2 regions of the Shewanella donghaensis genome follow, and region 2 is predicted to be linked to the other one. Evidence: predicted binding sites of a transcription regulator. Region 2 holds the regulator's gene; the other holds the start of a gene.
What was found. Region 2 encodes sigma-54, which starts transcription at its own class of promoters, with help from an activator protein. Its sites were predicted from a motif close to GTTGGCACGNNNNTNGNNT; they were not measured.
Positions count from the first base shown of each region.

Region 1: a site for sigma-54 is predicted at 3,628-3,646, ahead of FPK91_RS07275 (flagellar assembly protein FlgT). Genes of this name have one in related genera too.

Region 1 covers NZ_CP041783.1:1,702,466-1,709,900, reverse strand. The annotation lists gene FPK91_RS07280 (6-hydroxymethylpterin diphosphokinase MptE-like protein) at 1-2,243, opposite strand, end outside; gene FPK91_RS07275 (flagellar assembly protein FlgT) at 2,343-3,536, opposite strand; gene FPK91_RS07270 (FlgO family outer membrane protein) at 3,805-4,503, shown strand; gene FPK91_RS07265 (LPP20 family lipoprotein) at 4,503-4,958, shown strand; gene FPK91_RS07260 (flagella synthesis protein FlgN) at 5,044-5,469, opposite strand; gene flgM (flagellar biosynthesis anti-sigma factor FlgM) at 5,542-5,874, opposite strand; gene flgA (flagellar basal body P-ring formation chaperone FlgA) at 5,947-6,657, opposite strand; gene FPK91_RS07245 (chemotaxis protein CheV) at 6,977-7,435, shown strand, end outside.
Region 2 covers NZ_CP041783.1:2,563,034-2,570,468, reverse strand. The annotation lists gene FPK91_RS11040 (HPr family phosphocarrier protein) at 1-86, opposite strand, end outside; gene rapZ (RNase adapter RapZ) at 154-1,002, opposite strand; gene ptsN (PTS IIA-like nitrogen regulatory protein PtsN) at 999-1,442, opposite strand; gene hpf (ribosome hibernation promoting factor) at 1,445-1,732, opposite strand; gene FPK91_RS11020 (RNA polymerase factor sigma-54) at 1,756-3,246, opposite strand; gene lptB (LPS export ABC transporter ATP-binding protein) at 3,379-4,110, opposite strand; partial or broken gene lptA (lipopolysaccharide transport periplasmic protein LptA) at 4,344-4,883, opposite strand; gene lptC (LPS export ABC transporter periplasmic protein LptC) at 4,870-5,430, opposite strand; gene kdsC (3-deoxy-manno-octulosonate-8-phosphatase KdsC) at 5,427-5,993, opposite strand; gene FPK91_RS10995 (KpsF/GutQ family sugar-phosphate isomerase) at 5,994-6,971, opposite strand; gene FPK91_RS10990 (calcium/sodium antiporter) at 7,041-7,435, opposite strand, start outside.

The DNA.
Region 1 (7,435 bases), 860 kb from region 2:
GGCAGGTATTCGTCACTGTATTGTGCTAACTCTCTGAGCGTTTTTTCCGCTAAATCTAATTGATGCAGTTTGAGTGAGATCATCAATATTTGCTTCATTTCCACTTCAGTTCTATCGGCTGGTGCAATATGTTGAACTGATTTTAATGCAGATTCATAATCTTCATTAATTAGATGAATGTAATGATTTGTTAAATGGAATAATTTTACCGCATATGAATCATCTTTCATCAAGGGTTGAATCTTATCTGCAAGTAATGCAAGCCCTGGTATATTTTTCCGCTGTTTCAAGTCGATAATTTTTGCGAGTGTATTATCTAGATTTTCATAATCTTCTTTCATGGAGAAATAAGGATGAGAAAAGCCTGTCAGTTGCTGCTGATACTCTTTATTCAGGTTGCCTAATGCAGTATTTTCATTTTCAGTTAAAGAGGAGATAAATTCAGAACTTTGGTTAGATAACCATAGTCTAGAACGCCCAGGCTGAAGGTGTTTTTTCCATTGGGAAGTTAGCATTGGAATGGAAGGGGTTGCTTTTATTTCTTCTAATCGGGATGCGGTTATTTCTAAAGAGGTTTCAATCAAGTCATATAAATTTTCAGCGATGAAATAATAGGCGGTATAATATTTAGCCGTCATTGTGCGCATTTGTTGAAGCGACCAACCTCCAGATTTTTTTGTAGTCAAAAACTGTGAAAATTCAAAATAACCATAGATCTTAATGAGCTTACTGAATATCGGATATTTTCTATTGATTTCAGCTTCTATTTTCTCAATTTTATTTATTTTACTCTGATAACGGTGAGTATTAATGTTGAGTTTTTCTGATGCCGAATTTAAATATAGTGCTTCATCACACAGCTTCTTTATGTTCAAAAACGCGGAGCTAGCTTTTGTTAGGTTATGCTTCAGTGAAATTAAGAATTTTTTATGGTTTTTAGTTGAATTAGGCAACATATCAAGGAGTTGTTGAGGTGAACAATTCGCTGGGTTTAATATTAATTCATTGGTTGTACTATGAGTAATTCCCTTCAGTTTTGCAGCATTTTTTGACAGATTAATTACATTTACATGTGGAAAAAGTGCGACTTCTTCTTCTAATGTTTGTGCAGCATGAAGTAGTTGTATTGGTGTTTCAGCTAACTTACCTGCATATGTTTCTACCCATTGGTAAATCCTACTATTATTACTTCCTGCTTTAGATTCTAAGCTGCCTTTTGCATGAGTCATGCCGGTACTTGAGTGACAAAAATCAACGCCAGATAATAAAATTTGGTTAAAGCCCATTTTTATGGCAATTCTTACTGCGCTATTGGTTACTGTTGGCCCAATTGTCGGAATATTGTCAGTGTCGCACCAGGGAAGCTGCTCTCCAAGAAAAAGTGATTGACCTTGCCATTGGGCTAAAATTCTATGGCAAATGTGATGTGAGTTAATCAGTAAGCTTTCTTTTGCCAAGCTCATCATATCGCGATTAACTTCAAAACTATGTTCTTGAGGATCTATTGAGACAATAATATGTGCGGGAATACCTAACTGAGATAGTTTTGAAGCGAATCGTGAGACGGTAATAATGAATAACTCATTGTAATTACACTTTATCCATTCTATGTTTTCATCTAAAGATGGTCCACCACCAATGACCATACAGGTTTTACCACAAAAAGTGTCTTTTAATAGAGATGCTGGTTGTCTATTTTCTACTACGTTATACATCTGTTCTGTAAAAAATAGTTTTTGTTGTAAATTAGCTTTAAGAGACTCAATGTAGCTTGTAAGGAGGTGGCTAACCCTATTGTATAACTCTGAATACTCTTCAATTACTCCAGTTGATGCTGACAGGGAAAGAGTGACTTTTAATTGATCTTTCATTAAGAACAGATCGTCTTTAGCTGTCTCGATATGGTCGTTGAAGCCCTCGAAATCAAGAACTTTTATATAGTCCTGCTTATCTTCAGGAATATCAACATTTAGCAAAGATAGCACAGCTGGTAATTCTATAAATATGTATTTACTTCCCTCACTGACTGGGGTGTCTAGGATGTAGTTGACTAGTAAACCAGAGTCTATCCCTAGAATTATATGTAAAGTATCTTCTTGAAATATATCTTGTTTATATTTGTTTTTAAAAGCTGTTTTTGAGTCTACTTTTTCAAATGTATTACGGTTGATACTTGGCAGGTAATATTCATTAAACTGGCTGATCGCAAATTGATTATTGAATGATGAGTTTGTTGTTGCCATGGTATGAAAACCTTTTCTAATTAAGTCGATTTGCCAAAAATTCTGAGTTTACTTTATCTAGTTCACCTAAGATTTTGAGCTGAACGATATTTTCCTGTTTTAAATCTTAATGACAATATCTTGTATTTGAATGTTACCTGATGCCTCAATACCTTGTAATACAGCAGTGGCACTTTCTTCTGAGACTTGCTCTATAGTGACGGTGGCGCGATTTTTAGTTGCAACGGCTCTCATCAAATTTACTCTGTCGGGGATATTTTGTTGTAGCACGATTTGAAAGCTATCGCCCATTTTTACATTGTTTCTTCTACCTAAATTAATGATAATTCTATTACCTTGTTTAGCCACAATTTGTCCTAGTAGTGGACGGCAGTTGAGGAGATTATCAATATCGTTTGTACTCAGTTGGATTAGCTGATCCAAGGTTTGACCATAATTTGATTGCCAAAAACGTTTGGTTGTCGGTGATACACTTTCGCTTCGTTCAAATTCCCATTCAGCTTCTGCAGCATAATCTTTACTCCAAACCTTCTCACCACTGATACCGTGATAAAGAGATAACCTAAAGCTCATTTGTCTCATCGGATCATCTGTAACAAATCCCAAAAATGAACTTGATGTAGGCGCTGTAGAGATATCTACAATTTCTGGTTGCAATATATATTGGCTATCGGTGATTTCACCAAGCCAACTTGGAATTCTATTACCTTTAAAGTTAATCAGTTCATTAGTGTGATCTAAGGTTTCATCTGCATGAATACGAGCGTAGCTATAATCGGATTGGCTATTTAGAGTCTTGCCAAGTTGTTCAGATAGAGCTTTAGGAAAAGTTAATAGTTGCCCGTAACGCAGTTGTGAACGGTCATTAATGGTCGCTTGTGGGATCATAATCGCAGCTTTCAATTCTTGGCTGTGACATTGCTGTGATTGTAAGTTTGATTTAGATTGAAGATCCAGCCTGAGTAAAACGGTTATATCCTTATTTGTTACAATTTCGGAGACTAACTGAATATTATTCGCTTCACCCATTCGCTGAATTTGAAAGGCATCTTGGGTTAAGTTACCCTGATTAATGGTTTGCTCACTACTAAAATTAACCCCAGCTTTTAAGCTAGCGTAGTTTAACGCTTGGTTGATTGCCGCTTCACGTGCTTTATCTAGGTCACCATTAACAATGTTTGCCTTTCCGCTTACTTCTACCATTTCAGCCATTACTGGTGCATTAGTCAGACCAAAGAGCAATAATATGAATGTCAGTTGAAGTAGTTGTCTGTTTTTAATGAATATTATCATATTGATCACTTGTTTAAACTTAACGATGAACGAGTAATGCTACGCCAACTTAATGGCGCTAGCGTATCAAAAGCGAGTCTTTGGTAAATAAATGCAAAGAGTGTGCCTGTTATTGACGAGTGCAGCTTCGAGATCATTTTTAATTCGCTAAAGTTTCTGTTGTGGTTGCCGATAGCATTTGTAGAGTTAATTAGACATTTTATGCTGCTATAAACTTCGTGATAAATAGCAACTAAGTGAAGCAAAGCATAAAAGAAAGGAATGCATTATGCGCCGAATTGGTTTAATCCCTGTTGTGATATTGATGACATCTTGTGCTGGCTTACCACCATCAGAACATGATGACTTGTCTTATGTTAATGACGGTCAAGAAACGAATTTTTGGTTTGATTCAGAGCCTAAACAAGACGTTCTTACTTACGATATTCAAAAGTCGGGTTTAGCGCCTAAAGCTGAAGTTAATATTCTGGCAGAAAAGATAGTCAATGAATTAGTGATGCAGAACGATAGTTTACGCTCTGACCAACCCTTGTTGATTTCAACGCCCGTTAAGTTAGACAATTATGCCGAAACTAATTCTCTTGGTTTGCAATTACAGCAAGGAATGATTGCTGCTTTCCATAGTCATGAATTTAATCTCGTCGATTTGAATGTTGCTAATTCTTTACGTTCGACCCCAACGGGAGAATTTATTCTTAGTAGAGATTGGACTCAACTCCCTTCTGATTTACCTGTTACGCATGTGGTTGTTGCGACAATGGATAGCACTTCACAAGGCGTAGCGGTCAATGCCAGAATTGTGAATGTTGCAAATAATCGAGTGGTATCAGCGGTGCAAACTTTTGTGCAGACTAAAAGTTTACCTGGTTATTTATTTCCCGCAGGTAAAGTCGTTTCAAAAGATGGCTTACTTTATCGGAATGAGCAGGCTGGCATGACGACCGTTGCTATTTTAGGAGAACAATAATGAAATCATTTATTTTTGCAGCGTTCACCGCATCACTATTGTTGACTGGATGTGCATCTAATGACAAATATGTGCAATGGGAAACAGAAGCGCCAGAACAGTTTCCTAAGTTGACAGCGATTGGCTATGCGCCTCTTGATACTCAACCCGGTAATGAGCAATCTCAAAAAGTGTTGATGGCGATGCAAGCGTCAAAGATTGCTGCGTATCGCGAATTAGCTGAGCAAGTTTACGGTCAGCAAATTGATGCTAATAGTCAGGTGAATGAATGGCTGCTAAGTAGCGACACGATTTCTGCTAATGTTTCTGGAATGATTAAAGGAGCAAAGGTGGTTAAGAGTTATCCTGCAGGTGATATGTATGTCACTGAGCTTGAGTTAGATTTCGCTCAAGTGTGGAATCTATACCAACAGCAGAATCGCCCTCGAAAAATAAAAGATGTGACCTATTTTTAGTGACTGTATTGACATAAAAGAGTTCACATAAAAAAACCGCTTAATGAGCGGTTTTTTATTGGGTTGTGATCAAGAAGAAAGCTTATTAAGCCTTTAGATTTTGCCCAAGCGAGGAAATCGTAGAAGTGCGGCCTTTATCATTATAGGTCAAACTTGATGAGTTTCGGCTCATTTGTAACGCTTGTGAAAAGCGATTAAGGCTAGCAATATTAAGCTCAATTAAGCTGGCATTTTCGTTATTAATCGACTTACATTGCTCAAGTATGACTTTGGCTTCATCCACTTTAACCTTCAATTCAGCATTGGTATTCAATAATGCTTTATCTGGGTGTGATGCAAGTTGCTCATCATTGTTCTTTAGCGTATTGAGACAGGTCACTTTATCTCTAGCAAGTGACAATAATGTATCGGCATCACGTTCAGTGAGAGCTTTTTTTTCTTCAGACACAAGAGATTTCAGCGACGATAAAGTATCGTGCTGAAATGATAATAACTGCAGTAATTCATTCATAACTTACTCTTTAAATAAACCACATTACGTTGATGTAATGAATGGCTAATAAAATCAAGAGTAACTATGTTGTTACTCTTGGTCGAAATTCAATCCGTTGAGATCAGCTTCGAAGTTGGCAATATTAGCCGCTAATTTTTCAGGGTCGACTTTATAGCGGCCTTCTGAAATAGCTAATTTAATTGCATCAACTTTGCTTTGGTCAACTTCCGGTAAAGATGCCATTTTACTCTGAGCTCCTTGCAACTGCTGTGCTTGAGCGGTAATACTGACAGAGTCAGTTTTTACTGGCGCAGCTGTATTGCTTGTCGCAGCGTCAGTATTTTTACCAGCAGCTCCAGCATCGCGATTTGGTCGCAATTGAGCATGAGAAGCTGTTTTTAGATTATTAATATCAATTGCCATGTTTGGCTCCAGCGTAATGTTTTGGTTTTCCTAACAGGGTATCGGCCACCAGGAAAAAAACTTTAGAATATTTTACATTCTAACTTCAACTTCGCCAACGCCTGTGACTATGACATCTAATCGCCTGTTAGAATTGCTATTTCTGACTCTAATAGCATCACCAATATTACCATCTCTTAGTGCCTCACCGGCAGTTTTTATTTCAAATGAGTTTGTTTTAGCGTAAATGGATACCGAATCTCCCTTACAAACAAAGCATAAATTGTTATTAAGTATTGGTGCCTTGGCTGATACACGCCTTTTTGAACGGGTTCCTATTAACTCTTTTTTGTTTGAAAAAAACTGCCCTCGAATGCTGTGTTGGTCGACATAATTAATTTCGATGCTGTCAGCGGTAATCAGTTCACCTTTTTCAATAATATTTTTTGCCGTTATGACAGGGAAGGTGATCTCCACTTTTACCGATATGAACATTTGCCAAGGATAATCATAGTCTGGGCTTATACAGCTTATTTTTACCGTATTGGTGCGGCGGATCTCTCTTTCGCTAGCCATTTCCACTGCAATAGGTGGCAAACATGCAGGAGGATCTAGCCTCCCTTCAAGGTTTTGCGGGATAATATTAATGACAGCATTTGGCTGTGGCGATATTTTTTTTGCTACTGCCTCTTTAGCTAGCTCAGAAATGGTCGATAAAGAATAAGTCATAGTGGTATCTTCAGCGGCGAAAGCGGCTAAAGGACAAGAAAGCATTATCAATAATAATAGTATTTTTTTTGTCATAATATTCTAACTAGCTTGGTTTGCCAGATAACCTCTATACTTTGACTAGCTTATGAATGAAAAGCGGTTCATTTAAATACGAGTATTGCTTGTCAGAAGTTTGACTTGTTTTACTCAATTAGCTTATTTGATCCCAAGTTATGAATACTAAGCAATAAGTATGCCCATAACCGTCATTTATTGACTTAATCGATTAATTCATTGTTGTTACTATGATACCGTTCACTTTAGATGGATTTACAGTCGCAATAAAACTACATTAGTAGAAAGCACTTATAATAAAACCCGAAGGGTTAGCATTAATAAACAAGGCAGGGTTATGTCGAGTATTCTTGAATCAGTTAACAAACGTACCCAACTCGTTGGCCAGAATAGACTTGAGTTGTTACTTTTTAAACTAAACGGTCGTCAACGTTTTGGTATTAACGTTTTTAAAGTAAAAGAAGTGCTGCAGTGTCCGCCATTAACAAAATTACCGCGCTTAAGCCCGTTAATTAAAGGTATTGCCCATATCCGTGGTTCTACCATCTCAGTGATTGATTTAAGCGCTGCGACAGGTGGGCGTCCAATTGAGTCAACTGAAAATTGTTTTATTATCATTTCAGAATATAACCGTAGTATTCAGGGCTTTTTAGTGAGTTCAGTTGAGCGGATTATTAATATGAATTGGGAATCAATTATGCCACCACCACAAGGTGCAGGGCGTAACTCCTATTTGACTGCGGTGACTGAAATTGAAGGTGAATTGGTTGAAATCTTGGATGTTGAGAAAATTTTA
Region 2 (7,435 bases):
TCAGTGGCTAGAATGGCCAACTTAGTTGCCGCTCTGGCGTGTAAGCCAAGCTTATTGCTGATGGTGATTTGTTTTGAAAGCGAGATCGATGGCTTTGAAGATGAGCTCTCTGTCCCAGGTCCAGTGCCCGTTTGAGTATTTTTCTTGGTACTATTATTTAGCATCTAATTCTCTATGGCGAGCGCTCACTTGATGTTTAGAATTGCCAAACCGTTTTGCTAATTGATCAGCGATATAAACTGAGCGGTGTTGCCCGCCGGTACAGCCGATTGCAATGGTTAGATAGCTGCGATTATTACGTTCTAAATGCGGCATCCAGGTTTCAAATAAGTTCTCTATTTGCCAGATAAACTTATTTACCAGGGTTTGCCTGCCTAGAAATTCTTGTACCGGTTCATCAAGACCTGTTAGCGGTCTTAAATCTGTTTCCCAATGTGGGTTAGGTAAAAAGCGCACATCAAACATAAAGTCTGCTTCAGTTGGCATACCATGTTTGAATCCGAACGATTCAAAATGTATCACTAATTCTTTATCAACACTGCCTAATAAAATCTGTCTAACATGATCACTTAAGTCATAAATATTCGTTTGCGAGGTGTCGATATAGTGATCGACTAATTTAGCAATTGGCTCAAGTAATCGACCTTCAAGCTTAATGGCTTCTTGCAAAGAAATTTGATTTTTCGAGAGTGGGTGTAATCTGCGAGTTTCACTATAACGTTTAAGTAAAACTTGATCGTTAGCATTTAAAAAGAAACTGGTTATCGTTGTATCATCGGATAGCAGTGCTATTTGCTCTTGCAGTACTTTTCCTTGCTCTTCGATATTACGAACATCGACGCTGATAGCGACTAGCTCATTACTATCTTTGAGCTGTTCAAGTAGACTACCTATTAACGGTAGTGGCAGGTTATCAACACAATAATAACCTAGGTCTTCAAGCACTCTCAGTGCAACTGATTTCCCCGAACCTGAACGTCCCGATACAATGACAAGTTTCATGCAGTAATAACCTGATAAAGTTCTGTAGCGTCATGACTCTTTCGAAGTCGTTTAAGTATCAATTTATCACTGAGTTTCTCGGCCATGGTAGATAAAGTGCTTAAATGTTGCTGGCACTGATCTGCGGGCACAAGAAGCGCAAATAAAATATCAACGGGTTGCTTGTCAATGGCATCAAAGGCAATGGCTTCTTCGCATTTAATTAAGATAGCAATGGGCTCATCGATATCATCTAATCGACCGTGAGGAATTGCTATGCCATTTCCTATTCCTGTACTGCCCATTTTTTCACGCGCTATTAGACTTTCAAAAATAGCCTGTGAAGATAGGGTCGGGTACTGGGCAGCCATTAAATTGCTGATTAATTCCAGTACCTTTTTCTTACTGCCCGGCGTGGCGCAGGTTGTGCACGCCGGCTGCAGGATGGTGCGAAGTTCCATCGTTAGTGTTTAGTTAGCTTCTCTTTATGTTTAATTACCTGACGGTCTAACTTATCTATCAGGGCGTCTATTGCCACATACATATCAGCATTTCGCGATACAGCAAATACTTCACCGCCTTTAAGGTGCAGTTTAGCTTCGGCAATTTGTTGCAACTTTTGTACATCGAGCACAACGTGAACATTATTGATCTGTTCGAAGTGTCGTTCAAGCTTTGAAAATTTTGTTTGCACATATTCGCGTAAAGATTGGGTTATTTCGATATGGTTCCCAGTCAGGTTAATTTGCATATATCATCCTCCGATTACAATCGTTATAAACTTTTGCGTTGGTTTGACGGAGGGATGAGCATTGCTTCACGATATTTGGCGATCGTACGCCGAGCAACGTTAATCCCTTGTTCAGCCAATAGTGTCGCCATTTTACTATCACTAAGTGGCTTTTTCTGATTCTCTGCAGCAACAAGCTTTTTAATAAATGCACGAATTGCTGTAGAAGAACATTCTCCACCATCATCTGTACTGACATGGCTAGAGAAGAAATATTTTAGTTCAAAAAGTCCCCGAGGGGTGTGCATATATTTCTGGGTGGTAACTCGGGAAATTGTCGACTCATGCATTTCAACGGCTTCGGCAATATCATTAAGCACCATTGGCTTCATTGCTTCTTCCCCGAATTCAAAAAATCCTTGTTGAAATTGCACGATACAATTAGCAACTTTTAATAAGGTTTCATTGCGGCTATCAATACTTTTAATAAACCATTTTGCTTCTTGTAAGTGTCCGCGAATAAATTGACTGTCAGCTTGATTAGAAGAACCTTTCGCCATAGCGGCATATTGCTGATTAACACCAATCTTAGGCATATTATCAGGATTGAGTTCTACTACCCAACGGCCACTCTTTTTTAAAACCGTGACATCAGGAATGACGTACTCGTCTTTAACTGAGGTGATTTGTAAGCCAGGGCGTGGATTTAAGGTTTGAATAAACTCAATCGCTTCACGTAAATCATCTTCTTTAAGCTTGGTTTTACGCATTAACAATCTGAAATCACGACCTGCAATTAAATCCAAATAATCTTTGATAAGTAATTTTACATTGTCTAAACAAGGTATTTCGTCAGGATACTGACCTAGCTGAATCATTAAGCATTCGCTTAAATCTCTGGCTGCCACTCCTACCGGATCAAAATGCTGTACGCGTTTGAGAACAGCTTCAACTTCATCGAGCTCAATTTCTTCGTTGCCTAACGATAATAAAATGTCGTCGGTGCTTTGTGTTAGGTAACCGCGATCGTCAATACCTTCGATAATAGCGGTGGCAATGACTAAGTCATTTTCTGAGAATGGGGTGAGATTTTTCTGCCATTCTAAGTGTTCATATAATCCTTCACTGGTTTCACCTTGAAAAGGCATGTCATCACCAGCTGAAACTGCGCCAGAACCGGATCCCGAACCCGGTGAAGCAGAATAGACTTCATCCCAAGTGGTATCCATTGGTAATTCATCTGGCATCGATTCTTTGGTGAGTGATTCAGTGGTATCGACGGTAGAGGTATCTTTTTCAACGGTAACTTGGCTATTGTCACTAAAGTCGGTATCAGTTTGTTGGTCATTTTCTTTAACCGGCTCTTTAGCTTTTACAAACTCATCTTCGAGCTCCAATAGTGGGTTAGAATCAAGTGCTTGCTGAATTTCTTGCTGTAGCTCCAATGACGAAAGCTGCAATAAGCGAATCGCCTGTTGCAGCTGTGGGGTCATGGTTAAATGCTGACCCATTTTGAGTTGGAGTGAGGCTTTCATGTACCGCTTATCCCTAATTGAATATCATCATCGCGGCTAGATTGGTGGACTCTATATTGTGTTGCTAGAAATAGAATCTAAAAAGAAACCATGTTGGCCGCGAATGCCATACTAAAAACTGATTAGTGCTAACTATAGCTTGAATTGTTCACCTAAGTATACTGACCTAACTTGCTGATTGTCTAAGATCTCAGCAGGTGTTCCTTCAGCAATCAAATTTCCATGACTTACAATGTAAGCTCGCTCACATACATCGAGCGTTTCACGTACATTGTGGTCAGTAATTAGCACACCTAAGCCTCGACTTTTTAGTTGTTGAATTATTTTCTTGATGTCTATCACAGAGATAGGATCTACACCTGCAAAAGGCTCATCCAATAAAATAAATTTAGGATTAGCGGCTAATGCCCGAGCTATTTCAACACGGCGGCGTTCACCACCAGATAAAGCCATACCTTGGCTATCACGAATATGAGTGATGTTGAACTCTTCTAGTAAGTGTTCAAGTTGCTCAATACGTTCATCTGCAGAAAGGTTTTTACGTGTCTGTAATACCGCCATAATATTATCGTGAACGGTGAGTTTACGAAAAATGCTGGCTTCTTGCGGTAAATACCCAATGCCTTTTCGAGCACGTAAATGCATTGGATCGGCGGTCAAATCGTCATCATCAATAAGAATACGACCTTTATCACTTTTAACAAGGCCAACAACCATATAAAACGTAGTGGTTTTACCTGCACCATTAGGGCCAAGTAATCCGACTATTTGACCTGTCTTTACGGTTAGGCTGACGTCTTTTACGACTTGACGACTTTTATAACTCTTGGCGAGGTTTTCAGCTGTTAACGTTATCTGTGTCATCAGTTATTTTGCTCAGCAGTAGGGACAATTGATGGTGTCGTTGTCTCAATTTCGGTTGATTCGATGACTGATTCAGCAGTATTAGTTATGTCTGCTGTGACCTGGTTATTTTCTTCGCTTACGGTTGGCGAACCTTGTTCAACCGCTTTTTCGACATTTTCTTCGACAGCGCCATCTAGCGCTTCTATAGCATCATCTTCTAAACCGTTTGTTGATTCTGGTAAAGGCTGCGCTTCTGGTAAAGAAGGTTCAGCTTTTTCTTCGTCTATGAGTTCAGGATGGTTTTCTGGCTGAAAAATAGTGATAACCCGATCTTTACCGTCGCCTAAGCTTTCTGCAATAAGTTGTTGTTTATCAATATTATAGCTTATTAAGTTGCCCGTCACCTGGCTACCTGCTTGATCCAGTTTGGCATTACCTTTTAAGGTTAGGATACTGGTTGCTAGTTCATATTTAATCTCATTTGCACTGGCTGTACCAATACGACCGTCATCCAACTCCTGTGAGAAGGTGGCTGGATTACCAGTCGCTACCATGGTCTTTCTTGTGCCACTTTCTGTACCAAATGCACGTAATTCGTCTGCATTGATATTAATCGTGCCTTGAGTGACATTGACGGGTCCAAAAAATATCACCTGATTGTTTTTAATGTCAGCTTTTTGGCTGTTAGCAGCAACTTTTAGCTCTTGTTGCAAATCGCCTTCTTTAGCGTAGGCGCTAGAAATACTCACTAAGCTTAGCAGTGAGATGATAAAAATTTTACTTTGCTTCATATGTTCCTTCGACTTGACTTAATAACTCAAGTTCTTGAGCATTTAAATCAGCATAAAGGCCAAGGCCTTGTATATTGAAATCTTGTCCAGTGACAACAATCTGTCTATCTGAGGTCATGATCATCGTATTTAAATCGAGTGATAACATGGTCGTTGTCAAAGATTGTACTGGTTCATCGATGTTTATTGCATCAATAATAACATTATTTTCTAATACTACTTTGCCTGTTTCTTTATTTAGCTTGCCAACGTCTGCAGTTAATTGCCATTCAGCTTTACCGTCATCAGGGTAGATGAGATAAACAGGTTCAGTAAATAAGGTTACATTTGTTTGTTGAAAGTGTTCCATATGTTTAGCTGATACGCGACTTTGCACTACACCTTGTTCGTTAAATTCTGTGCTACGCAAATCATTGGCAATAAAGTCGGGTCGAACAGGGCCTGGCAATGTATTTGCTTCCTTTTCACTTCGCTTTACCTGCACTTGCCAGTAAAGAACCAGAGCGGCACCGAAAAAACCAATTATCGCGAGGGTGACTCGACTCATATACTCATTCCGTGGGCATTTTCAAACTTGTCCTGGCTCAACAACAGCAAATCGGTAAGTTCTCTTAAAGCACCATTGCCGCCATTTATCGTAGTGGTCATGTGACAATGTTGCTTAACATATGGGTGACCATCAGCGACACATACAGCCAAGCCAACTTCTTTCATCACTGGTAAATCAACAATGTCATCACCTATGTAGGCAACTTCATCAGCATTGACGTTATAGGTTTCTAACAAGGTTTTGTATGGTACCAGTTTGTCATCAACACCCTGAAAAATATGAGTGACACCTAACGCGGTCATTCGGTTTTCAACAATGGCTGATTTACGGCCTGTGATCACCGCAACGTGAATGCCACTGGTCAAGATTGAACGAACGCCGTAACCATCACGGGTATGGAATGCTTTTAACTCTTCACCAGCATTACTGAGGTAAATACGTCCATCAGAGAACACGCCGTCGACATCGCAAATAAGCAACTTGATTTTCTTGGCTTTTTGCCAGACATCATCAGTAACGGGGCCGTAAAAACCTTGATGTAATGTTTCATGTAATGACATTTATATGACTCCAGCTTTAACCATATCTAGCATGTTAAGTGCACCAACCGGGTGGTTATTTTCATCAACGACAATTAAACCATTAATGCTTTTTTCTTCCATGACCTGTAGCGCTTGCGCCGCTAATATACCTGCATTAATCGTAATGCAGTTGGTTGTCATGACATCGGCAATTGCGGTGGTTCGAAGATTAATTTCAGCATCGATGACTCGGCGTAAATCGCCATCAGTAAAAATGCCTACGAGTTTGCTATCTGCATCAATAACAGCAGTCATACCCAGACCTTTATTTGAAATTTCATAAAGAGTCTCAGTGATACAAAGATCGCTTTTTACTTGAGGTATGTCATCACCTTTGTGCATGACATCGCCGACTTTTAGTAATAGTTTTCGGCCTAGCGAACCACCAGGATGCGACAGCGCAAAATCATCTCGAGTAAACCCTTTTGCTTGCAAAAGAGCCACTGCGAGCGCATCGCCCATGACTAACGTTGCTGTAGTGCTTGATGTCGGCGCGAGTCCTAGCGGGCAAGCTTCTTCTGGCACTTCAATACATAAATGTAGTTTAGAAAGCTTAGCCATGTTTGAGTCAGGTTTACCGGTAATCGCGATTACCGGCACGCCCATGCGTTGTATCACAGGCATTAAAGTGAGTATTTCGCTTGATTCACCAGAGTTAGAAATCGCTAAAATGATATCGTTTTTAGCTAATGCCCCTAAGTCACCATGGCTTGCTTCTCCTGGGTGAACAAAGAATGCAGGTGTACCTGTGCTGGCTAATGTGGCAGATATCTTGTTGCCAATATGGCCCGATTTCCCCATACCCATGACGATGACTTTGCCTTTACATTGCAATATGAGTTCGCATGCTTGGCCAAATGCGTCTGAGTCTACGTATTGATATAGGTTATCTAATGCCGCTTTTTCAATATCAATGACCTGACGGCCCCATTGACGCAATTGTGTTTGATCTATCATATGCTTCTCTCTAGTGACCCAAACGAGCGGTGCTCTTGTTCGGGTGAGTCAACACACCTTTATGCCCCGTTATTGTGATTGAAATACGACAACTTGGTACGCAATAAAGACGATTAATAAAAGGGCTCCGTGCCATCGAGTTAGCTGCTTTTTAGCGCCACTCGATAATACGAGTACTGCTAATGCGGTGCTGGTTGCAAGTACCATATAAAAGTCACGACCACTTGCTTCGGCTGCTATTTCACCAGGAGCCATAAGTGCTGGAATGGCCAGCACAGCGAGTATATTAAAAATGTTTGAGCCGACAATGTTGCCAATAGCCAGGTCATCTTCTTTTTTTAGAACACCTGCGATACATGCTGCTAGTTCTGGCAAACTGGTTCCGACTGCAATAATGGTCAAGCCGATGACTAAATCTGACAAACCATAAATTTTTGCGATGCCTACAGCACCCGTTACCATCC